Regions from separate parts of the Roseovarius sp. THAF8 genome, predicted to be linked through region 3. Evidence: riboswitches for the same ligand, from Rfam matches in the RefSeq annotation. Region 3 holds a riboswitch; each other region holds the start of a gene.
What was found. A riboswitch is a leader RNA that binds a small molecule or an ion and turns the genes downstream of it on or off. The one in region 3 is predicted to bind cobalamin.
Positions count from the first base shown of each region.

Region 1: another riboswitch for cobalamin. It lies ahead of FIU85_RS04550 (hypothetical protein); the one in region 3 lies ahead of FIU85_RS14670 (CbtB domain-containing protein).
Region 2: another riboswitch for cobalamin. It lies ahead of nrdH (glutaredoxin-like protein NrdH); the one in region 3 lies ahead of FIU85_RS14670 (CbtB domain-containing protein).

Region 1 is NZ_CP045410.1:925,881-933,596, reverse strand. It holds gene FIU85_RS04565 (lytic transglycosylase domain-containing protein) at 188-673, shown strand; gene FIU85_RS04560 (YebC/PmpR family DNA-binding transcriptional regulator) at 886-1,635, shown strand; gene FIU85_RS04555 (GNAT family N-acetyltransferase) at 1,782-2,063, shown strand; cobalamin riboswitch at 2,141-2,330, shown strand; gene FIU85_RS04550 (hypothetical protein) at 2,432-2,704, shown strand; gene FIU85_RS04545 (Mrp/NBP35 family ATP-binding protein) at 3,232-4,305, shown strand; gene FIU85_RS04540 (glycosyl hydrolase family 28-related protein) at 5,391-7,685, shown strand; gene FIU85_RS04535 (hypothetical protein) at 7,710-7,716, opposite strand, start outside.
Region 2 is NZ_CP045410.1:1,265,266-1,272,981, forward strand. It holds gene FIU85_RS06125 (NADH:flavin oxidoreductase) at 1-657, shown strand, start outside; gene nrdF (class 1b ribonucleoside-diphosphate reductase subunit beta) at 779-1,759, opposite strand; gene nrdE (class 1b ribonucleoside-diphosphate reductase subunit alpha) at 1,853-3,985, opposite strand; gene nrdI (class Ib ribonucleoside-diphosphate reductase assembly flavoprotein NrdI) at 3,967-4,383, opposite strand; gene nrdH (glutaredoxin-like protein NrdH) at 4,388-4,609, opposite strand; cobalamin riboswitch at 4,711-4,904, opposite strand; cobalamin riboswitch at 5,031-5,238, shown strand; gene FIU85_RS06150 (aromatic ring-hydroxylating dioxygenase subunit alpha) at 5,353-6,582, shown strand; gene FIU85_RS06155 (hybrid-cluster NAD(P)-dependent oxidoreductase) at 6,587-7,663, shown strand.
Region 3 is NZ_CP045410.1:2,992,836-3,000,551, forward strand. It holds gene FIU85_RS22225 (hypothetical protein) at 1-297, opposite strand, end outside; gene FIU85_RS14645 (histidine phosphatase family protein) at 294-926, opposite strand; gene cobU (bifunctional adenosylcobinamide kinase/adenosylcobinamide-phosphate guanylyltransferase) at 926-1,456, shown strand; gene cobT (nicotinate-nucleotide--dimethylbenzimidazole phosphoribosyltransferase) at 1,440-2,456, shown strand; gene FIU85_RS14660 (adenosylcobinamide-GDP ribazoletransferase) at 2,453-3,178, shown strand; gene bluB (5,6-dimethylbenzimidazole synthase) at 3,198-3,872, opposite strand; cobalamin riboswitch at 4,136-4,342, shown strand; gene FIU85_RS14670 (CbtB domain-containing protein) at 4,378-4,554, shown strand; gene FIU85_RS14675 (CbtA family protein) at 4,559-5,260, shown strand; gene FIU85_RS14680 (hypothetical protein) at 5,334-5,831, shown strand; gene FIU85_RS14685 (DUF1636 family protein) at 5,821-6,159, opposite strand; gene FIU85_RS14690 (hypothetical protein) at 6,252-7,253, opposite strand; gene FIU85_RS14695 (adenosylcobinamide amidohydrolase) at 7,240-7,716, opposite strand, start outside.

The DNA of each region.
Region 1 (7,716 bases), 2.0 Mb from region 3:
CGCCGGGTGGAGCCTCGCACCCGGATGCAGCGAAGATCGGTTGAGGCTGCCCCTGCGTCAAGATGCACGGTGTGAAATCTTGCGGGGCGCGCGCGGTTTCGGGCGGATTTTCGCGCGTCGGATGCCAAGAAGCTTGCCTGAAATGCCGGCTTGGGGAAGAAACCCCGAAACAACGAGGGATTCTCTGATGCGGCGTTTGATGGCCTTCATGCTGGTTTGCGTGGTTGCGGGATGCAGTGCGAAGGAGGCGCCGGAGCCGCGTGCCGCGCACAGCCCGCCGCTTTATCCCAACGAGACGCCGCAGCTTCGGGCGCTGATCAACCAGTATGCCGACGACTACGAGGTGCCACGGTCGCTGGTGCACCGGGTGGTGCAGCGCGAGAGCGATTATCGGCCCGGGGCGCGCAACGGGCCCTATTTCGGCATGATGCAGATCCTGCCCGCCACCGCACGGGGCATGGGGTTTCAGGGCGCGCCGAGCGACCTTCTGGATGCGGAAACCAACCTGAAATACGCGGTGAAGTACCTGCGCGGCGCATGGCTGGTGTCGGACGGCAGCGAGCCCGACGCGGTGATGTGGTACGCGCGGGGCTATTACTATGCCGCGCGGGACAAGTGTCTGCTGGTTCAGACCGGCTTGCGCGAGCGCGAGATCGCGCGGCACTGCCGCTGAGGCGGCGCGGCCTGGGCGGCCCGGATCGCGCGACATGACACGCCGGGCATGGGGGCGGTCCGGGGCCGGGCGGCGCGCCTGTCATCCTTCAAGAGATAGCCGCCGGTCTGGTCCAGCGCGGCGGCGCGGAGCGGGCGATTGGCGGGATTGCACAGGGGCCTGCGCCTGATTTATAGAGGCGTGAACTTTACGCATGTCATCGGAGGCACGTCATGGCCGGCCATTCCAAATGGGCCAATATCCAGCACCGCAAGGGCCGTCAGGATGCCCAGCGGGCGAAGCTCTTTTCCAAGCTGTCGAAAGAGATCACCATCGCCGCCAAGATGGGCGACCCGGACCCCGACAAGAACCCGCGCCTGCGACTGGCGGTCAAGCAGGCCAAGTCGCAGTCGATGCCCAACGACAATATCGACCGGGCGATCAAGAAATCGGTCGCGGGCGAGGGCGAGGATTACGAGGAAATCCGGTACGAGGGCTATGGGCCCAACGGCGTGGCGGTGATCGTCGAGGCGATGACCGACAACCGCAATCGCACCGCCAGCACGGTGCGCTCGACCTTTACCAAGCATGGCGGGAACCTGGGCGAGACCGGCTCTGTCGGGTTCATGTTCGAGCGCAAGGGGCAGGTGACCTACCCTTCGGATGCGGGCGATGGCGACACGGTGATGATGGCCGCGATCGAGGCCGGGGCCGAGGACGTGGAATCGGGCGAGGACGGGCACGTGATCTGGTGTGCCGATACCGACCTGAACGATGTCTCGACCGCGCTGGAGGCGGAGCTGGGCGAAAGCGAGGAGACCAAGCTGGCCTGGCGTCCGACGACCACCACCGAACTGGACCTGGAAGGCATGCAAAAGCTGATGAAGCTGATCGACGCGCTGGAAGACGATGACGACGTGCAGAATGTCACGACGAATTTCGAGGCCAGCGACGAGGTGATGGACCAGCTGGCGGCGGAGTGATCCGGCCCGCGTGGGTTTGAGGCGGCGCCCCGGCGGGGCGCCGTTTTGCGTTCGAGGCGGTTTCGTGCGCGGAGCCTGCGCTGTGCCGAGTTGTGGACCTTTTTGCGGCGCTGCGGCATGCTGCGCGCAGCCAGGGGAGTATAGACATGCAGATCGAACACGAAGACGGAGAGAGCAAGGGGCGCTATGTCACCCGGATCGACGACGGGCCGGAGGCGGAGCTGACCTATTCCAAGCTGGGGCGCACGGGCATGATCATCGACCATACCGGCGTGCCGGACGCGTATCGCGGCAAGGGCGTGGGGCTGGCGCTGGTGACCCGCGCGGTGGAGGATGCCCGCGCGGCGGGGCGCAAGATCACGCCGCTTTGCCCGTTTGCCGCGTCGCAGTTTCGCCGGCACCCGGAGTGGGCGGACGTTCTGGCCTGAGCTTGAAGGTGTGGCGCGTGTCGTCGCGCGGCGCTTCAACGTCGCAATCGCGGGTTGCGTCAGGGGCCGCTTGGCGGCAAAGTGAGAGTCCCGAAGGTGCCGCGCAGGTCGCGGAGAATTGGGAAGCCGGTGCAAGTCCGGCGCTGCCCCCGCAACGGTAAGGATGGGGGATACCGCAGATGGCCACTGGGGCGACATGCCCCGGGAAGGCGCGCGTATCCGCACCCCCGCCAAGCCCGGAAACCAGCCTTTGGGACGACGTCGAACCGCGGGGGGCGGTGCGGGCGGTGGACCGGAAAAGCGGTTCTCGCGCGGCCTTCCCTCGCCCCAGTCCGGCCCGGGGTGCGGCCGGAGGAAGAGCAGAAAGCATGAGCCTGACACCGATCATGAACGGGTTGGAGCGCAGCGGGGCCACCGGCGCCGAGGCCGAGGCCGTGGCGCGGCTGGGTTTCCTGGAGTGGGTCTTTGGCTATCCCGGCGCCGTCACGGCGGGGGTCGTGCGCGAGGCGCTGGCCGAACCCGCGGTCCGGAATGCCGACAGCGCGGCGGCCAGGGCGTTTGCCCGCGTGCTGGAGGAGGCGCGCCACGCCGCGCCGATGACGCGGGGCCGGCGCGGGCGGGCCGCAAGGGTGGTGCATTGATCCCAGGCCCTTGATCCTGCCGCGTGCCGGCGGGGTCGCTGGCTGTTTGCCGGCGCGGGGGCGGTGCGGCGAGGGCCTTGTGAACGCTGTCGGGGTAAAAAAGAAAAAACGGCGACGCCAGGGAGGAGGAGAGGCGCCGCCGTTCTTTACGTCGGGCCCCAGGGAGGAGGAAGGGACCGTTCGTCAGGTTTGGGTTCCAAGGGAACCCAGGTCTTGCCGGGACCGCACAAGGGAGGAGAGGCGGTATCCCGAACAGGTACCAAACGGGAGGAGAGGCACCTGATTGTTTTCGCGAGCGTTTGGCGCTGTGACCGTTTCCGTTCGCTGTTGAGTTAAAGATAGCGATATGCTGCGCATGCACAATACGTTTTGCTGCAACGCAGCTATGCAGTTGGCGCATAGAAGATCGGATCATTTTTTACGTGTGAAATCACCGCTTTGCCAGTTTTTTGGGCGGGGTTGAAACGGGGGTTGCACCTGCTTCTGGAAGTGCCACTTTCAACGCCGCAGATGCATGGAGACCGGGCATGACGAAAATACTCGAAAATGTGCGCCGAGAGCTGGACCGGCTGGAATTGCCGGACGGCGGGACGGTGATTTCGCGCGACATGGTGCGCGCGATGCGACTCGAAGGCGGCGAGGTGCGATTCGTGCTGGAGGCGCCCAGCCCCGAGATGGCCCGCCGGATGGAACCGCTGCGGGCCGCCGCCGAGCGTGCGGCGCTGTCGGTCGAGGGGGTGACATCGGCGCAGGTCGCGCTGACCGCAGAGGCGCCCGAGGCGCCCGAGGCGCCCGCGCCGACGCTGAAGGTCGGGCGGCATCCCGAGGGCGGCAGCGCGTCGATCCGGCCGAGCGGGGTGAAATCGATTCTCGCGGTGGCGTCGGGCAAGGGTGGCGTGGGCAAGTCGACCGTGGCGTCGAACCTGGCGGTGGCGCTAGCGCGGGCGGGTCGGCGCGTCGGATTGCTCGATGCCGATATCCACGGGCCGAGCCAGCCGCGCATGATGGGCGTGACCGAACGCGCCCAGAGCCCGGACGGCAAGATCCTGACGCCGTTGGAGGCGCATGGCGTCAAGATGATGTCCATCGGCCTGATGATCGAGGAGGATCGCGCCGTGGTGTGGCGGGGGCCGATGCTGATGGGGGCGTTGCAGCAGATGATGGCCCAGGTCGACTGGGGCGAGCTGGACGCGCTGCTGGTCGACCTGCCGCCGGGCACTGGGGACGTGCAGCTGACCCTGTGCCAGAGGGCGCAGCCCACGGGGGCGCTGGTGGTGTCGACACCGCAGGACGTGGCGCTGTTGGATGCGCGCAAAGCGATCGACATGTTCAACACGCTGAAGACGCCGGTGCTGGGGCTGATCGAGAACATGTCGATGTTTCACTGCCCGCAATGCGGGTACGAGGCGGCGATATTCGGCCATGGCGGCGTGGCAGCCGAGGCCGAGAGGCTGGGCCTGCCGCTGTTGGGGGCGTTGCCCATCGACCTCGACACAAGGCTTGGCGGCGATGCCGGGCGGCCCGTGGCGCTGGAGGACGGCGCGGTGTCGGACGCCTATGCGCGGCTGGCGGAAAGGTTGGTGCAGGGCGGGATGGCGTAGCCGGCGGGATTTGCAGCGACAGTCTGATGTGGGTTTATTGCGGACAAGTGTGATCTACATCCCCGAGCGCCATCGCCGGGCCGTGGGGGCGGCGATGGCGCGGGGCCTGCGGCTTGACTCCGCGCCGGGGCTATAGATCGGACGTCTTTTACGTCCGGCATAACCGACGTGAAGAAAGACACGTGTCGCGCGGAATCAAGGCCGGAGGCCGCCGCGCGATCGCCAGACCACCCCCCCGGGCTGGCGATTGGGTGACGGTGGTGCTTCGATCCGAGTTTTTGCGGACGTGGCGCGGATAAACTGCGCCGAACATCGGTCGGTCGCCAGCCCGCGGTCTGGCAATCAAGCGGCTTGTGAGGCTGACGTTTGGTTTGTCCGCAATTCGGCCATTCATCTTTATCGCGGCGAATGTACGGTCCGAGTCCGTGAGAGACACTAATATCGAGCCCCCAGCCGGTTAACAGCCGCGAAGCGGCCCGGCCATCGTCAGCCCCTCCCTTGGGCTGGCGATTTGGCTGAGGCTGGGCGCACCGATCATTCCGAGGATGTCTTTGGCTGGCATAAAGTGCTTCAGAATTTCCGTCGGATCGCCATCCCAGGGGCTGACGCTTGCCTCCGTCTTGAACGGCAGCGAGGTCTCGCACAGCGGACCTTGGAGGGTCTCGGAGCATCGTAGCTGCGGCGAAAGGCGGCTACTAGCCCTTACCAACTTTCGAAATTGGGCCCCCGGCCGGTTGACAGCCGCGAAGCTGCCCGGCCATCGTCAGCCCCTCCCTCGGGCTGGCGATTTGTCTGAGGCCGGGCGCAACAACCCTTCCGAGGATGTATTTGGCAGGCATAAAGTGCTTCAGAATTTCCGTCGGATCGCCACCCCAGGGGCTGACGCTCGCTTCCGTCGTGAACGGCGGAAAGGTCCGCTGAGCTGCCGGTGCGTGCAGGAGCGTGCCCCCACCGTCACGGTGGCCTGATCCCCCGTTAACCCCCCGTTGATACTTCCCGAAGCCCGGGTGCGGTCCGTGTCGCGCCTTTGCTGGCAATCACGTGACGCCTTGGGGGAAGGCCCCCGGGCGCGGAAAGGGAAATTCATGAACAAGGCAATCACCGATGGCATCGTCTTCATGCCGCCGCCTTTTGCGAACGGGCTGGATGTCTGGTCGAGCGAGAACGGCACGCCGGGGTCGGACACCTATGATGGCGCCGCCAATGCCGCCTTCGTCCCCGCCGACCAGGATTTCGGCGGCGCGCTGGAGGTCCAGAAGGTCCAGGGCACGCAGAAGCTGCGCTACATGGGCGAGACGCCGATCCTGCCGGGCTGTTACCTGCAGATCACCGCGCGGGTGAAGGCGGTGTCCGGCAGCCTGCCCAACGTGCGCATCGCCGGGTGGGCCGGCGGTGCGGGCGGCACTCACGTGACCGGGCTGACCGAGACCGGCCCCAGCGTGACGCTGACCAGTTACGGCGAGGTTTTCGAGGTCAGGGCCATCGTCGGCAGCGGCGACCGTGGCGGCGTGGACATGGTGTGGGGCACCGAGCCCCTGTACGGGCATTTCGGCATCGACCTGACGGGGCCGAACGGTGGCGTGGTGCGGATCGACGACCTGCGGATCGAGGATGTGACCGAAGTGTTCCTGCGCGACATCATCGGCCTGGTGGACGTGCGCGACTATGGCGCGAAGGGCGACGGCAGCACCGATGACCTGCCCGCCTTCGAGGCCGCCGACGCCGCCGCGAACGGCCGCACGGTCCTGGAGCCTGCGGGGACCTATTACCTGGCGGACAGCCTGACCATGCAAAGCAAGGTCAGTTTCGAAGGCGAGGTCACGATGCCGGTGGACAAGATCTTCGAACTGGTCAACGATTTCGACTTTTCCAAGTACGTGGATGCGTTCGGCGGCGATACGGAGATGGCCTTCAAGAAGGCCTACCAGGCGCTGCTGAACAACCCCGGCCACGTGGAGCTGGACATGAAGGGCCGCAAGGTGGCGCTGCGCGAACCCGTGGACATGCAGGCCGCCGTGCCGAACCGGACCACCTACAAGACGCGGCACGTGATCAAGAATGCGCAGTTTTCGGTCTTTCCGGGGCCGAACTGGGACACCGATACCGTCACCTCGCAAGCCACCTACAACGCCAATGACAACAAGCGGCTGACCAATGTCGCCAATGTGGCCAACATCCAGGTGGGGTCGCTCGTGACCGGCAACGGGGTGGGCCGCGAGGTTTACGTGCGGGCCAGGAATGTGGGCGCCCAGACGGTGACGTTGAGCCAGCCGCTCTACGACGCGGAAGGCACGCAGAACTATACGTTCAAGCGTTTCAAATACATGTGGGATTTCAGCGGCTTCGCCCAGGTTTCGAAGTTCGCGGTGTCCAATATCGAGTTCCAGTGCGGCGGCGATTGCAGTGCCGTGCTGCTGCCGCCCGCCGGATCGGCGATCCATTTCCGGGATTGCTTTTTCACCCAGCCGCGCGACCGGGGCATCACCAGCCACGGCGAGGGCGACCAGGGCATGATGATCGACCGCTGCCAGTTCCTGTCCCGGGAAAGCCCGCTGCTGGTACCGGACCGGACCACGATCGGCGTCAACTGCAACGGCAATGACATCAAGATCCGCAACTGCCGCTGCAATTTCTTCAAGCATTTCGCGATCCTGGCGGGGTCGTCCAGCATCATCATGGGCAACCACTGTTTCCAGGGCGACAGCGCCGATCCCGGCCCGCGCAGCGCGATTTTCGTGCTGACGCGGACCAACAATCGCGGCACGATCACCGGGAACTATATCTGCGACGGGTCGATCGAGTGGGCCAACGAGTATGACGAGGCGCCAGATTTTTCGAGCGAGTTCTCGTTCAGCGCGCTGTCGATCACCAGCAACGTGTTCCTCAGCCAGAGCACCGCGCCGTCGTTCAACTTTCTGATCGTGAAGCCCTACGGGCCGGGGCATTTCATCAACGGGCTGACGGTGACGGGCAACACGGTGCGGCTGATCGACGGGCCGATCGACCGTTTCGAGGGGATCGACACCAGCTTTGCCACGCTGAATTTCGAGCGGTTCCGCAACATCCGCTTCGAGGACAACGCCTATTTCAACGTGAACATCCAGGTGGAAAACCCGCTGGTCCTGCAACATACCGAGGCCAGCGCGCAGAAGACCTGGGTCGTGGCGCCGCATCCCAAGCTGCCCTTCGAGGCCTGGGCGCAGACGGTCGAGGCGATCGTGCCGGAAGGGCCGATCCGCGAGGCCAATGGCGACGCCTATTTCGGCATCCCGTATTATGACGGCAAGGAAGGCCCGAACAAGGATCAGGTCAACCTGCGCTGGGAAAAGGCGGTCAGCGGGACGGTCACGATGCGGGTCAGGATCGACGACCTGATCTGACGCGAGGGTCGTTCGCGACCCCTGTCAGAAC
Region 2 (7,716 bases), 1.7 Mb from region 3:
GAGACCGAAACCGTCACCGAGGCCGGCGCGGACGTGGTGATCGTCGCCACCGGCGGCCTGCCCCACGAGGTGCCGCTCACCTCCGGTCAGGACCTGACCGTGTCCAGCTGGGACATCCTCTCGGGGGATGCGCAGCCCGGCCGCAACGTTCTCGTGTTCGACAATTCCGGCGACGCGGCCGGCCTTCAAGCGGCCGAGATGATCGCGGCCACCGGTGCAAGGGTCGAGATCGTCAGCCCCGAGCGCGCCCTGTCGGCCGAGGTGATGCCGATGACGCTGACGCCCTTCCTGCGCGAGATGCAGGCGCGCGATGTAACCTTCACCGTCACCTGGCGGCTGCATTCGATCGAGCGCGCGGGCAACCGTCTCCTGGCCAGGCTGGGCAGCGATTTCAGTGCCGCGCAGTCCACGCGCGAGGTGGACCAGGTCGTGGTCAACAACGGCACCATTCCCCTGGACGACCTCTATTTCGACCTCAAACCCCTCTCCCGCAACCTGGGCGAGGTGAACCGGGACGCTCTCCTGGCCGGACGCCCCCAGACCCTCATCCGCAACGCGCAATCCGGCTTTTCGCTTTTCCGGATCGGCGACGCCGTTGCCTCCCGTAATATCCATGCGGCCGTCTATGACGGTCTTCGGCTTCTGAGAACATGTTGAAACCCGCATGGTCGACGTCAGCACCGAAGGAACGAGGTGCCTCGGCACATCCGCTGGTCTCTAGCGTCTCAGCCGCAAGACTCGCACAGGCCCGTCGTCCCGAAAAAGTGAAGACCTCACTTCAGAAATCCCAGTCTTCGTCTTCTGTCGCGACGGCCTTCCCGATGACATAGCTGGACCCCGAGCCCGAGAAGAAATCGTGGTTCTCGTCCGAGTTGGGCGACAGGGCCGCCATGATCGCCGGATTTACCTTGCAGGCCTCGTCGGGAAATAGCGCCTCGAACCCGAGGTTGTGCAGCGCCTTGTTGGCGTTGTAATGCAGGAAGGCTTTCACATCCTCGGTCAGTCCCAGCGGATCGTAAAGCTGCTCGGTATAGCGCGCCTCGATCTCGTAGAGGTCAAACAGCAGACCGAAGGCAAAATCCTTGATCTCCTGCCGTTCGGCCTCGGGCAGACGCTCCAGTCCGCGCTGGAACTTGTAGCCGATGTAATAGCCATGGATCGCCTCGTCACGGATGATCAGGCGGATCAGGTCGGCGGTATTGGTCAGCCGTGCCCGGCTGGACCAGTGCATCGGCAGGTAGAAGCCCGAGTAGAACAGGAAGGACTCCAGAAATACGCTGGCCACCTTCTTTCGCAGGGGCGAGGCGGTGGCGTCGTACTCGTCGAGGATCAGGCGCGACTTCGCCTGAAGGTGCTCGTTCTCGGCCGACCAGCGGAACGCCTCGTCCACCTCGGCCGTCTGGCAAAGGGTTGAAAACACGGAAGAATAGCTGCGGGCATGGACCGCTTCCATGAAGGAGATATTACTCAGCACCGCCTCTTCATGGGGCGTGATCGCATCTTCCATCAGGCTCGGTGCGCCCACGGTGTTCTGGATCGTGTCGAGCAGCGTAAGCCCGGTGAATACCCTGATCGTCAACTGTCGCTCGTCCTCGGTCAGCTGCGACCAGCTGGGGATGTCATTCGACAACGGCACCTTTTCCGGCAGCCAGAAATTGACCGTCAGGCGGTTCCAGACGTCGAGGTCGATCTCGTCCTCGAGGCGGTTCCAGTTGACGGCGCGGGGTATGGCGCGGGTGGTTTTGGCGAGGTCTTTCATGGTGGTCTCCGGGCCTTTGGGGGCGGATTTTCGACGTCGGCATCACGTCTGTATCGCGTCGGTATTGCGGCGGTGCGGTTGCGGGGCGTCAGGTCAAAGAGAGCACGAGACGCAGCCCTGCACCTCGGTCCCTTCCAGGGCCATCTGGCGCAGGCGGATATAGTAGATCGTCTTGATCCCCTTCTTCCACGCGTAGATCTGCGCCCGGTTGATATCGCGGGTAGTGGCCTCGGCGGGGAAGAACAGCGTCAGCGACAGCCCCTGGTCGACATGCTGCGTGGCCGCGGCATAGGTGTCGATGATCGCCTCGGGCCCGATCTCGTAGGCGTCGCGGTAGAATTCCAGGTTGTCGTTGGTCATGTAGGGCGCGGGATAATAGACGCGCCCGATCTTGCCTTCCTTGCGGATCTCGATCTTCGACGTGATCGGATGGATCGAGGAGGTGGCGTAGTTGATGTAGCTGATCGAGCCGGTGGGCGGCACCGCCTGAAGGTTGCGATTGTAAAGCCCGTCCGCCATCACGGCGTCGCGCAGGTTCGCCCAGTCCTCTTGGGTGGGCACGGCAACACCGGCCTCCGCGAAAAGCGTCGTCACCCGCTCGGTCTCGGGCACCCAGTCGCGGCTGACGTATTTGTCGAAAAAGGTACCGTCGGCGTAATCGGAGGCCTCGAACCCCTTGAACGACCGCCCCCGCTCGCGGGCCAGCGCGTTCGATGCCCGCAACGCGTGATAGAGCACGGTGCAGAAATAGATGTTGGTGAAGTCGATCCCCTCGGGCGAGCCATAGTGGATGCGCTCGCGCGCGAGGTAGCCGTGCAGGTTCATCTGCCCCAGCCCGATGGCGTGGCTGTCCTCGTTGCCCTTGCGGATCGACGGCACGCTGTCGATGGCGCTCATTTCAGACACCGCGTTCAGCGCCCGGATCGCTGTGCCGACCGCCCCGGCCAGGTCACCGCCGTCCATCGCGCGGGCGATGTTCATCGACCCGAGGTTGCAGGAAATATCAGCGCCCATACGGGCATAGCTGAGGTCGTCGTTGAACTCCGACGCCTCGTTTACCTGCAGGATTTCCGAGCAAAGGTTCGACATGGCGATGCGCCCCGCGATCGGGTTGGCGCGGTTCACCGTGTCCTCGAACATGATGTAGGGATACCCGCTTTCGAACTGGATCTCGGCGATGGTCTGAAAGAACGCGCGGGCGTTGATCTTCTTCTTGCGGATGCGCGGATCGTCGACCATCTCGTGATATTTCTCGGTGACAGAGATGTCCGAGAACGCGCAGCCGTACACCTTTTCCACGTCATGGGGCGAGAACAGGTACATGTCCTCGTTCTTCTTGGCCAGTTCGAAGGTGATATCGGGGATCACCACGCCAAGCGACAGCGTCTTGATGCGGATCTTTTCGTCCGCATTCTCGCGCTTGGTATCGAGGAAGCGCAGGATATCGGGGTGATGCGCATTGAGATAGACCGCCCCGGCCCCCTGCCGCGCCCCGAGCTGGTTGGCGTAGGAAAAGCTGTCTTCCAGCAGCTTCATCACCGGGATAACGCCGGAGGACTGGTTCTCGATGCCCTTGATCGGGGCGCCGTGCTCTCGGATGTTGGTCAGCACCAGGGCGACGCCGCCGCCGCGTTTTGACAATTGCAGCGCCGAGTTGATGCCCCGCCCGATGCTTTCCATGTTGTCTTCCAGCCGCAGCAGGAAGCACGACACGAACTCGCCCCGCGCCTTCTTGCCGGCATTCAGGAAGGTGGGCGTGGCGGGCTGGAACCGGCCCTCGATGATCTCGGTCATCAGTTGCAGCGCCAGCGTCTCGTCGCCGCGCGCCAGCGCCAGCGCGTTCATCACGACGCGGTCCTCGTACCGTTCCAGGTAACGCTGCCCGTCCCAGGTTTTCAGCGTGTAGGAGGTGTAATACTTGAACGCCCCCAGAAAGCTGGGGAAGCGGAACTTCTTTCCATAGGCCGCGTCCCAGATCCGGCGCTGGAAGTTCTTCGAGTACTGGTCCAGCACCTCGGGCTCGTAATAGCCTTCGTCGACAAGGTAGCCCAGCTTTTCGTCCAGCGAGTGGAAGAACACTGTGTTCTGGTTGACGTGCTGCAAAAAGAACTGCCGCGCCGCCATCCGGTCGGCCTCGAACTGGATGCGGCCCTGATCGTCGTAAAGGTTCAGCATCGCGTTCAGCGCGTGATAGTCGAGGTCGGCGGTCAGGCTGGCGTCAAGCATGTCTCTCTCCAGAATATGTCGAGCCCGGCGCGCACGCGGGCGATGTCGGTGTCGGTGCCGGCCAGTTCGAACCGATAGAGCACGGGCACGCTGCATTTGGCGGCGATCACGTCGCCGGCCATGGCGAAGGTCTTGCCGAAATTGCGATTGCCGCTGGCGATGACCCCGCGCAGCAGGGCGCGGGCGGCGGGATCATTCAGCAGGCGGATCACCTGCTTTGGGACTGCGCCCTTGCCATGCCCATCGGCATAGGTCGGGCAGATCAGAACGAAAGGCGCGGTGATCTGCGGGACAGGATCGCTCGCGACACGCGGCAGCCGCCGTGCCGGCAGGTCCAGCTTTTCGACGAAGCGCCGCGTGTTGCCGGACCCGCTCGAGAAATAGACCAGCCCCGCCATGCGCTCAGCAGAGCCGGCCGATCATGTCGGGACGGAACCCGGCCCAGTGATCGTCTCCGGCGACGACGACAGGCACCTGCCGGTAGCCCAGGTCCTGTACATGCTCCATCGCGGCGGTGTCCTCGGTCAGGTCGACGATGTCATAGGCGAGGCCACGGGCGTCCAGCGCTCGGGTCGTTGCGGTGCACTGCACGCAGGCAGGTTTGGAATAGACGGTGATGCTCATGGTGCTCTGTCCCTTGTTTTGGTTTGCGAATGGCGGGACAGGACACGGGAACAGCAGGCCACCAGGGCCCCTGACACGCGCCCGGGCCCTCCGCCCGCGGTCGTCGTTCACTGCGCCTTGGCAGGTCTCCTGGCTCGCGGCTCTTGCGCCTTGGTCCGCCTTCCCGGTGTTGCCTCACCAGTGGTTCCGGACCTTGGCTTGCCGCTTACAGTTGCGGGGGCAGCGCCGGTGTCGCACCGGCTTCCCTTTTCACCCACAACGTTGAGTCGCGGGCACCAAAGCAACACCATATTGGGTTCTGGCACACGAAACTGTCAATATATAGTTTGCCTTGCTGCAGCGATTTTTGTCCCATCGTGCAGGATGTCTGATTCACTTCAGCGAGTGTCGCAATTCTCATATTGCGCCGCCCGGCCTGTGATAATCGGGGAAGTTGCAAGGTGCCGCCTGCGGGCGGAGAATTGGGAAGCCGGTGAAATCCCGGCACTGCCCCCGCAACGGTAACGGTGTTGCAACGGGCGCGGTCACGACCACTGGGGAAGAGGAGCCCCGGGAAGGTTTCGCGCCACGAGGTCCCGCACAAGGGCCGCACCGGAGTCCGGAAACCAGCCTTGCAATGACGTCAAACCGCGGGTGGCGGTGCGGGCGCTGCTTCGGGTCCGGCTCCTCGCTTGCCGCACCTGCGGACCGCGCGTGCCGACCTCCTGCCCGAATTCGCCGCGGGGCGCGGCAGGAGGCCAAGGATGAACACCCAACCGATCAGCGATCTGCTGGCGCGGCGTCGGCCGGGCCATGCGCTGGAGCAGGCATTCTATACCGATGCGGACGTGTTCCGCGCGGACATGGAAAACATCTTCTACCGCGACTGGCTCTTTGCCGTGCCGGCCTGCGAACTGCCCAAGCCGGGCAGCTTCGTGACCCACCGCGTCGGCGACTATGGCGTCGTCATCGTGCGCAGCGCCGATGGCGAGATCCGCGCCTTCCACAATTCCTGCCGCCACCGCGGCTCGGTTCTGTGCAAGGTGGCCAAGGGCAACGCGCCCAAGCTGGTCTGCCCCTATCACCAATGGACCTACGAACTGGACGGGCGGCTGCTGTGGGCGCGGGAAATGGGGCCTGACTTCGACCCCACCAAGCACGGGCTGAAGCCGGTGCATTGCCGTATCCTCAGCGGGCTGGTCTATATCTGCCTGGCCGACGATGCCCCCGATTTCGACGCCTTCGCCGAACTGGCGCAGCCCTACCTGCAGGTGCATGACCTGACGAATGCCAAGCTCGCCTTCGAGACCTCGATCGTCGAGCACGGCAACTGGAAACTGGTGTGGGAGAACAACCGCGAGTGCTATCACTGCGGCGGCAACCATCCGGGCCTCTGCCGCTCCTTCACCGACGACCCCACCGTCACCGGCATCGAGGAAGGCGTCACCCCGCCCCATCTTCAGGCGCATTTCGACCGGCTGGAGGCACAGGGCGTCCCGTCGCAGTTCCGCATGTCGGACGACATGCAATACCGCCTCGCGCGGATGCCGCTGCTGCCCGGCGCCAAGAGCTTTACCATGGACCTCAAGCCCGCCGTGTCGAAATGGCTGGGCCGGGTCAGCGATGACACGGCGGGCACGCTGCTGAAATACCATTACCCCACGACCTGGAACCATTTCCTGCCGGATCACTCCATCGTCTTCCGCGTCACGCCCCTGACGCCGATGACGACCGAGGTCACCACCAAGTGGCTGGTGCACAAGGACGCGGTCGAGGGCGTGGATTACGACGTCACGCGCCTGTCCGAGGTCTGGGTCGCCACCAATGACGAGGACCGCCGCGTGGTCGAGGACAACCAGCTTGGCATCCTGTCCCCGGCCTACGAACCCGGCCCCTATTCCCCGATCCACGAAACGGGCGTGATCGGCTTCGTCGAGTGGTACTGCAACACGATGCGCCAGCGGCTGGACCCTGTCGCGATGGCGGCGGAGTGATCCGATGAACGATCTGTCCCACGTTCCCGCCCGCGCGATCTGGTCGGATGACGAGATGCTGGAATGCGTCTCGGTCATTCCCGAGCGACCGAACACCGCGACCTTTACCTTTCGCGCGCCGTCGGGGGCGCTGTTCGACTATCGCCCCGGCCAGTTCCTGACGCTGGAAATCCCCGCGCCGGGCGGCACCGTGCGCCGGACCTACACGATATCGTCCTCGCCGTCGCGGCCGCGGTCGATCTCGGTCACGGTCAAGGCGCAGGCCGAAAGCGTGGGCACGCGCTGGATGCTCGACAACCTCGTGCCCGGCGTTCGGATCAGGGCCTTGGGGCCTTCGGGCCTTTTCACCCATCTCGATCACCCCGCCGAGAAGTACCTGTTCATCTCGGCCGGCTCCGGCATCACGCCGATGATGTCGATGACGACATGGATGTTCGACCTGGGAACCGAACCCGACATCGTCTTCATCAACTGCGCCCGGCGCCCCGGCGAGATCATCTTTCGCGAACGGCTGGAACACATGTCCAGCCGCGTGCCGGGCATCGACCTGCACTGGGTGGTCGAAACCCCTGACCGCTATGCGCCCTGGACCGGCTATCGCGGCACGTTCAACCAGTTGATGCTGGGGCTGATGGCGCAGGATTACCTCGAACGCGAAGTCTTCTGCTGCGGGCCCGAGCCCTTCATGCAGGCAGTGCGCGAGGCGCTTCAAGGTCTCGGCTTCGACATGGCGCATTACCACCAGGAAAGCTTCCACGCACCGGCGGCGACCGAGGCCGAGATCCCCGAGATCGACGATGTCGTCCCCGACCAGGCCGCACAGGCCGAGATCGAGTTCGCCCTCTCCGGCGTCAGCGCGAATGTCTCGGAGACAGACACCATCCTGTCGGCGGCGCGGGCCAACGGGCTGAACATCCCGTCGGGCTGCACCTTCGGCGTGTGCGGCACCTGCAAGGTCCGCAAAAGCGCGGGCGAGGTCCACATGGTGCATAACGGTGGCATCTCGGAAGACGATATCGCCGAGGGTTATATTCTCGCCTGCTGTTCGCACCCCATCGGCAAGGTGTCGGTGGACGTGTGAACGCAATGATGAACCGGCCGCTGCCTCGGGCAGCGGCCACCTCCTGCCGGCGG
Region 3 (7,716 bases):
ATGCGCGCGCACCATGCCCACGGTACCGAGGCCCCTTGCGAGGTCGGCCATCGGATCGCAAGGGCCACGTCGCGCTTTGCAGCGAGGCGCGGAGTCCGAGGCGAGGGCGGCGTCGCTGCGCAGGTCGCCTGTCTTGGTCGCTACTGCCCGGCCATCGGTGAAAGGAAAGGCCTCCTCGGACGGGGCCGCGACACGCAACGGCGAACAGGCCAAGGTGATCAGGGCCACCTGCCCCGAAGGACCGAACCGCCCATGAAGCCATTCTCCGAAATGGCCGCAGATCGTGACATACCTCATGTGCGGTTGACCTCGATCACCGAGAGCGGGCTGTCGGGGCCGCAGCGCAGGCGCGTCACCGACAGGTGCGCCACCTCGAATGCCAGACCGCCGGGGGCGTGCCCGGTCACGAAGCCGAGCGCGGCGCGGATCACGCCGGCATGGACGACCAGGGCCACCGGGCCGTGCAGCGCGGCATGGCGCCCGTGCTCGATCAGGGCGGGTGTCACACGCGCGCAGAGGTCGTTGAAACTCTCGCCGCCTGGCGATCGGTGCGCCGCGAGTGCCGCGCTGTCCAAAACGCCGATGTCGGGTAACAAGTCAAAGGCCAAGCCGTCATGCGCGCCAAAGTCCTGCTCCCAAAGGCGTGCGTCCTGCTCGCAGGCACCGAAAAGCGCATTGGCCGTCTGGCGGCAGCGTTGTGCCGGACTGCTGATGACCCGGGTGATATAGGCCAGCCGATTTCTGAGCGCCGCGACCGCGGTGTCGTCGAGGACGGCCGCAACATCGGTGCGGCCATAGAGATGCCCCGGATCGGCCACGGGGGCGTGACGGATCAGGACAAGCTCTGGCCGGGGGGGCGCAACGGGTTCCAGGACGTCGCCTTTCAGCTTTCTTTTTTCCTCGAAAAATGCTTTCCCACGCTGCAATGAAAAAGTCGATACTCATCACCGGGGGCGCGCGTTCCGGCAAGTCGGCATTGGCCGAGCGGATGGCTTTGCAGCCCGCCGGACGGGCCATCTATATCGCGACCGCGCGTCTGCACGCAGGCGACGACGAGATGGCCGAGCGCGTGGCGAAACACAAGGCGCGGCGCGGTGCGGCGTGGGAGGACGTTCATGCGCCGACCGATCTGGCCGGGGGGTTGCAGGACACCGACGGCAGCGTGCCGCGGCTGGTCGATTGCCTGACGCTCTGGTTGACGAACCTCATCCTCGAAGACAGTGACTGGCAGGCCGAGACCGACAGGTTGGTCGAAACGCTGGCAAGCCAGGCCGCGCCGGTCGTTTTCGTCACCAACGAGGTGGGGCAGGGGATCGTGCCCGAGAACAAGCTGGCCCGGCTGTTCCGCGATGCCGCGGGTTACGTGAACCAATCCGTGGCGCAGGCCTGTGACGAGGTGTGGCTGACCGTGGCGGGCTATCCGATGAAGGTGAAGCCGAATGACCATTCTTTCTGACGTCTCGTCGCTGGGCGAGGTTGCCGGGCTTGCCGGGTCTTTGTCCGTAACGGATAAAGACGCCGGCGAGGCGGCGCTGGCGCGCCAGAACAGCCTGACCAAGCCGCCGGGCGCCTTGGGACGGCTGGAGGAGCTGGCGATTTTCATGGCGGGCTGGCAAGGCACGGACCGGCCCGCCATCGCCAGCGCGCAGGCCCTTGTTTTTGCCGGCAATCACGGCGTCTGCGCGCAGGGAGTCAACCCCTTCCCGCAGGACGTGACGGCGCAGATGGTGGCGAACTTTGAAAATGGCGGCGCGGCGATCAACCAGTTGTGCCGCGCAAATGGAGCCGAGCTGTCGGTGATTGCGCTGGAGTTGGACCAGCCGACCGCGGATATCACCGCCGGGTCGGCCATGTCAGAGGCTGAGACGCTGGACGCCCTGCGCCGAGGGGCTGCGGCCGTTGATCTTGGCGTCAGTGTGCTGATCCTCGGCGAGATGGGCATCGGAAACTCGACCATTGCCGCCGCGATGGCCAAGGGCGCCTTCGGCGGAGAGGCGGCGCTTTGGGTGGGCAAGGGGACGGGATCGGATGACGCCGGGGTCACGCGCAAGATCGACGTGGTGACACGCGCCTGCGCGCGTCATTCGGACGCCAGAGGTCTGGAAATCCTTGCCCGGCTCGGCGGGCGCGAACAGGCGGCGATCTGTGGCGCCGTGCTGGAAGCGCGGGCGCGGCGCATTCCGGTCATCCTCGACGGTTTCATCTGCACGGCGGCGACGGTGCCGCTTTTTGCCGCCGACCGTCGGTTCCTGGACCATTGCCTAGTCGGGCATGTCAGCCGCGAGCCGGGGCACGCGCGGCTTCTGGCGGAACTGGGCATGCGGCCGATCCTGTCGCTGGACATGGCGCTGGGCGAAGGCTCGGGCGCGGCGATTGCGTTGGGCGTGTTGCGCTCGGCGCTGGCCTGTCACAACGGGATGGCGACCTTTGCCGAGGCCGGGGTGTCGGGTCAATGAACCTACGTGCGCGCGTTGCCGAGTTTCAACTGGCACTGATGCTGCTGACCCGGCTTCCGGCCGGGCGGATCGGTGACGACCCGCCGACGATGCTGGCCGCGCGGTGGGCGTTCGTTCCGGTGGGGGCAATGGTCGGCGCCCTGACGTGGCTGGTTTTCAGCTTGGCGGCGGCGGTCGGCGCGTCAAACCAGATATCGGCCCTGTTGGCGCTGGGCGGGCTGGCGCTGGTCACCGGAGCGCTGCATTTCGATGGGCTTGCGGATTTTGCCGACGGCCATGGTGGCGGACGTGACAAGGCGCACGCGCTGGAGATCATGCGCGACAGCCGCATCGGCAGCTATGGCGTGGTTGCGATGGGGGTGGTCGCGGCCCTGTGGGCGGTGTCCGTTGCCGACGCCGATCCCGGCCTTTGTGCGTTCGTCGGCGCAGCCATGCTGAGCCGGGGGGCAATGGTGGCGGTGCAGGAGAGCCTTGCGCCGGCCCGCGCGGATGGTCTGGGGCGCAGCGCGGCGGGGCGCAGCAAGGCCGCGCGCGGGGTTCTGGCGGCAGTGGCGGTCGTGGCGCTGGTGGTTGCGCCCTGGGCGCTGCTGGCCTGTGCGTTGGTGACGGCGGCCATCGGCTGGCTGGCGTGGCGCAAGATCGGCGGGCAGACCGGCGACGTTCTGGGGGCTGTGCAATTGCTCTCGGAAACCGCAATTTGGGTGGCGCTGGCGTGTCTTTGAGGGCCCTTTGGCTGGGCTGTCAGTCCTGCCAGCCCTCGTGCATGATCAGGTCATCGAGCGATATCCGCTGCCGCCAGCCCTTGGCTGCCAGTTCGGGCTGGTCGTATAGCTGATCGACATATCCCACGCAGAGATAGGCAACCAGCTCGACATGTTCGGGAATGCCGAGCATGGTGGCGATTTCCTGGTGATCGAAAATGCTGACCCATCCCACGCCGATCCCCTCGGCGCGGGCGGCGAGCCAGAGATTCTGCACCGCGCAGACGGTCGAATACAGATCCATGTCACGGTTATGCGTGCGGCCCAACACCACCTTGCCGCCGCGGGTGCGGTCGCATGTGACCACGATATTGAGCGGCGCTTTGGTGATCCCTTCGAGCTTCAGCGACCTGTAGGCGGACTGGCGTTCATCGGGAAACATGGCGGCGGCTTCTTCGTTGGCGCGGCTGAAGATGCTGTGCACCCGTGTTCTGAGTTCGGCATCACGCAACAGGATGAAGTTCCATGGCTGCATGAAGCCGACGGACGGCGCAGCATGGGCTGCTTCGAGAACCCGGCGCAGAGCTTCCTCGTCGATCGGTTCGGGCAGAAACTCGTTCCGCACGTCGCGGCGCGCTGCGATTATGTCATACAGGCTTTGCCTTTCCTGCGAGGAAAAGATGCGTGCCGGAGTTGGCCTGGGTTGATCCGCCATGGAGCGCCTCTGCGATAGATGCTGCGACGTGTGAGCGACCCTTTCGGAGGGCGGTATCCTTTGAAGTGCGTCGGCAAGCGGCATTGCTTTGAGGCCCGGCGCGGCGATTGTCTTGTCTATGTCAGAGTGGGGCGGGACTTTGCAAGCCTGACACAGAGTACGTTTCCAAGTCGGGCCGGGACGTTCGCCTTGCGGTTTGGTCGCTGGGATTGAGATTCGCCTATCGTTTTGCGTTGTATTGTTGACAGGTGGCAATGCTTGCTAGACTAACGATGGTGATCAGTTCCATTTCCGCAAGAAATGGAAAACAGGGAACGCGGTGCGCCTGATAATATTCGGCAATTCCGTGGCTGTCCCCGCAACTGTAGGCGGCGAATCAGGCTGAATACGTCACTGGAGCACTCCGGGAAGGCCAGCCAGACGATGAAGACCCGCAAGCCAGGAGACCTGCTGATCACGACCGAAACCACAAGGCCTTCGGGTGTGAAGGCAAAGAGGTAGTACTATGACTGCAAAGACTGCAACCGCCGCACAGACAACATCGGCCTCCGGGCTGGTTTCGGTGATCGCCATCGCCGCGCTGGGCCTTGGCGTGATCTTCGTGGCAGGCCACGTTCAGGCCGCGACGCTGCACGACGCGGCGCACGATGTGCGTCACGCCACCGGCTTCCCCTGCCACTGAACCGGTGTTTACGCGTCTGCTGACCAGCGCCTTGTTCGCTGGCGCTGCCGCAGGGTTGATCATCGCCCTGTTGCAGCTTTTTTTCGTGCAGCCGGTCCTGCTTCACGCAGAGCTTTATGAAGGCGGCGAGCTGGTGCATTTCGGGACCGACTCGACCGTTTCGGCCACGCCGGATTTGCCGGGCTTCGATGCCGTGCGCGACGGGCTGAGCATCGTCTTCACGATGCTGATCTATTCCGGTTACGCGATGGTTCTGGTGGCGCTGATGTCGCTGGCCGAAAACCGTGGTGCGGCGATAAACGCGCGCACGGGCCTGATCTGGGGGGTTGCCGGGTTTGTCGCGGTGCACCTTGCGCCGGGCTTTACCCTCGCGCCGGAAGTTCCGGGCGTGGCTGCTGCCGATGTCTACGAGCGCCAAGTTTGGTGGTTCGCAACCGTGCTGACGGCGGCCATTGCCATGTGGCTGATCGCGTTCAGCCGCAACTGGGCCGGGTGGGGCGCCGCTGTGGTGCTGTTGCTGGCGCCGCATGTCATCGGTGCGCCGGAACCCGAGGTCTTTACGGGACCCGTGCCGACAGAAATCGGCGCCTTGTTCGCATCGCGCGCGCTTGGGATCGGATTGGCGGCCTGGGTCATGCTAGGAGCCTTTGCGGGTTTCTTCTGGTCGCGCGAAAGCGAAGCGGCCGGCCAGGCTCAGACCGCCTGATACCGGCAGATCACATTCCGGGCGCGTGCCTTGCGCGCCCGCCTTCTTGTTAAGGCTGAATTTGGACCCGATCATGGACCGTTCCATTCCGATGCTTCTTATCGGCCTTGTTTTCGGCGGGGGCATCGGGTTTGCGGTCGCCGCGGCGAACGGTGTCACTTTTGACGGGCATGATCATGGCGACCCAGCCCATCATGGCGGTCACGAGCAACACGCCGGGGCAGGCATGCACGATCACGGCGACATGTTGTCGGTTCCGGCAGGCGCCGATGCGCCGACGCTAAAGATCGAGGTGACGCCCGATCCGTCCGCCGGATGGAACCTGCACATCATGACCGAGAACTTCCGGTTCTCGCCGGAGAATGCCAGCCGTGACCATGTCCCGGGCGAGGGACATGCCCATGTCTATGCCAACGGCGTAAAACTGGCGCGGGTCTATGGCCCCTGGATGCATCTGGATACCCTGCCCGAAGGCGAGGTAGAACTGGAAGTGGCATTGAACAGCAACGATCACCGGCCGCTGGCCGTGGACGATACGCCGGTTGCGCGGACCGTCACGCTTAGCAACTGAGCGCCGGGACACGCCCCACCAGACAGAACCTAAGCCTGCCGCAGGGCTGCGCGTCCTCGATCCAGCCGTCTGGGGTAGCAAGGTAGGCGTGCAAGGTTGCGACGATATCTTCTGCATCCGCCGCCGGATCTACCCCGTTGAAGAAGTATGTGGCCCGGCCCGGGCCCTGCATGGCCATGGAAACCGGACTGGCACAACCATTCATGCACCCGCGTTCGACGACCATCACCGTTTTCGCCAGACCAGAACCCGTCAGTTTTGCATGCAGATCCAAGAGGTCTGATGGACCGCAGTTCTGACAGAAATGAACAGTGGCGGAGGGCGGCATTCGGTTTCTCGTTTGGTGTCTGCCCCAAGAGGCATACAGATATCTGCCAACCGGTCAATTAGGGCGGGATGGTCCGGCGTGGACCTGACCGCTCAGTGCCCAGGATTTTCCGGATCGGCGTCCGCATCGCCGCGGTCGAACGCAACCGCCCAGGCGTTCAGCAGAGGGCTGTCGCCGTGCTGGCGCCGCCACTGTCGGATCGCGTTGCGAAGACCGGCCCGGGCCACGCGGGTGTCGGGTTCGACCCAGGTTTCGGGGTCACGTGCCTCGCGGAGCGCGGTCCACACGCGCTGTTTCTGGTCGACGTAGTCCTGGGGGCCCCAATCGGACAGCAGCGCCTGGAACGCCGCGAATGCCGTCTCGTCAAAGTCCTGCTCCTCGCCGAGGCGTCCCATGACGGGACTGTTCGGGTGAAAGCCACAGCAGGGCACCCAGCCGTCGGGAATGGGCGTGTTGGCGGAATGGGTCCGATTGGCACGCAACAGCTTGGGCAGCACATGGGTGTGTGGCCCCTCGGGCGAGGTGCCGCCGGTGTCCGGTCCGCCGATCATCTGGTAGACTTCGACCCGGCCAAGGCGGGTCAGGGCGACGCGATGCGGATGCGCCTTCAGGATCGCACCCATTGCCGGGTTGTCCTGTTCGAAAAGCGAGCGCCCGGCGTTCGCGCGGAGAGTTTCCAGCAACGCCGGGTCGGCGGTGCGGATGCAGAAATCGACCTGCGGCTGGGCGAGGCCCATGTCGAAGATGACCGCCTCTCGGTCTTCATCGCGGATCGAATGCGCGTCGGGGCCGAGTTCGGTCAAAACATCCCGCCGGTTCATCGAAGCGGCGTCTTCGGGCAGGCAGAGCGAGACCGCCTGCGTCCAGCGGTGGGATCGGGGACTGAGCGTCTCGTAGGCAACTGGCCGAACGCCATCCAGTGTGTCGATACGGATGCCGCCGCGCGTTGTGACCTGCTGCAATGCTGATGCTTCGGTCGCCGGGGGATCGCCCGCCACTTGGTGAAATTCTGCAATCGCGCCGAAAGAGCCCATGTTCCATCCCGCATTCGGGTCGTTCAGCCCGTCCTTCAGTACGGCTTCAAGATGTTGCATCGAACATTTCTCCTCTTGTGGCCAACCATTGGCGTGCGCCGTCCAGAACGGCGGAATAGACGGCGCGGCCCGCGGCTTCGCCGATTTCGGTGTGAAGGCCGGCATAGCGTGTCTGCCCCGGCAGCGCCGCGACGGCAATGCAATCGGTTCCGGTCCCGGTGGCGCGACCGGGCGCGAGTGGCATGTCCACGTCCATCACAGCAGCCGTGCGCGCCTGAACCGCGATGCTCATGGCCTCGATGAGCGCGACGTCGGTAAGGCGGCGGTTGAGACGGAGTGCTATGTTGATGGTGCCCCAGTGTTCGTTTTCGAGAGCGGTCCTGTGACCGACGCGCTCGGCGTTGCTGAGACCCACGGTTGCGACGGCCTGCGCCTCTGTCGCGCCAACGGTGGCGACGGCGTGGGTGAAGCTGCCAACATCGCGGGAGGTCAGGACGGCCACGGCATCCTCGGAATTTCGCAC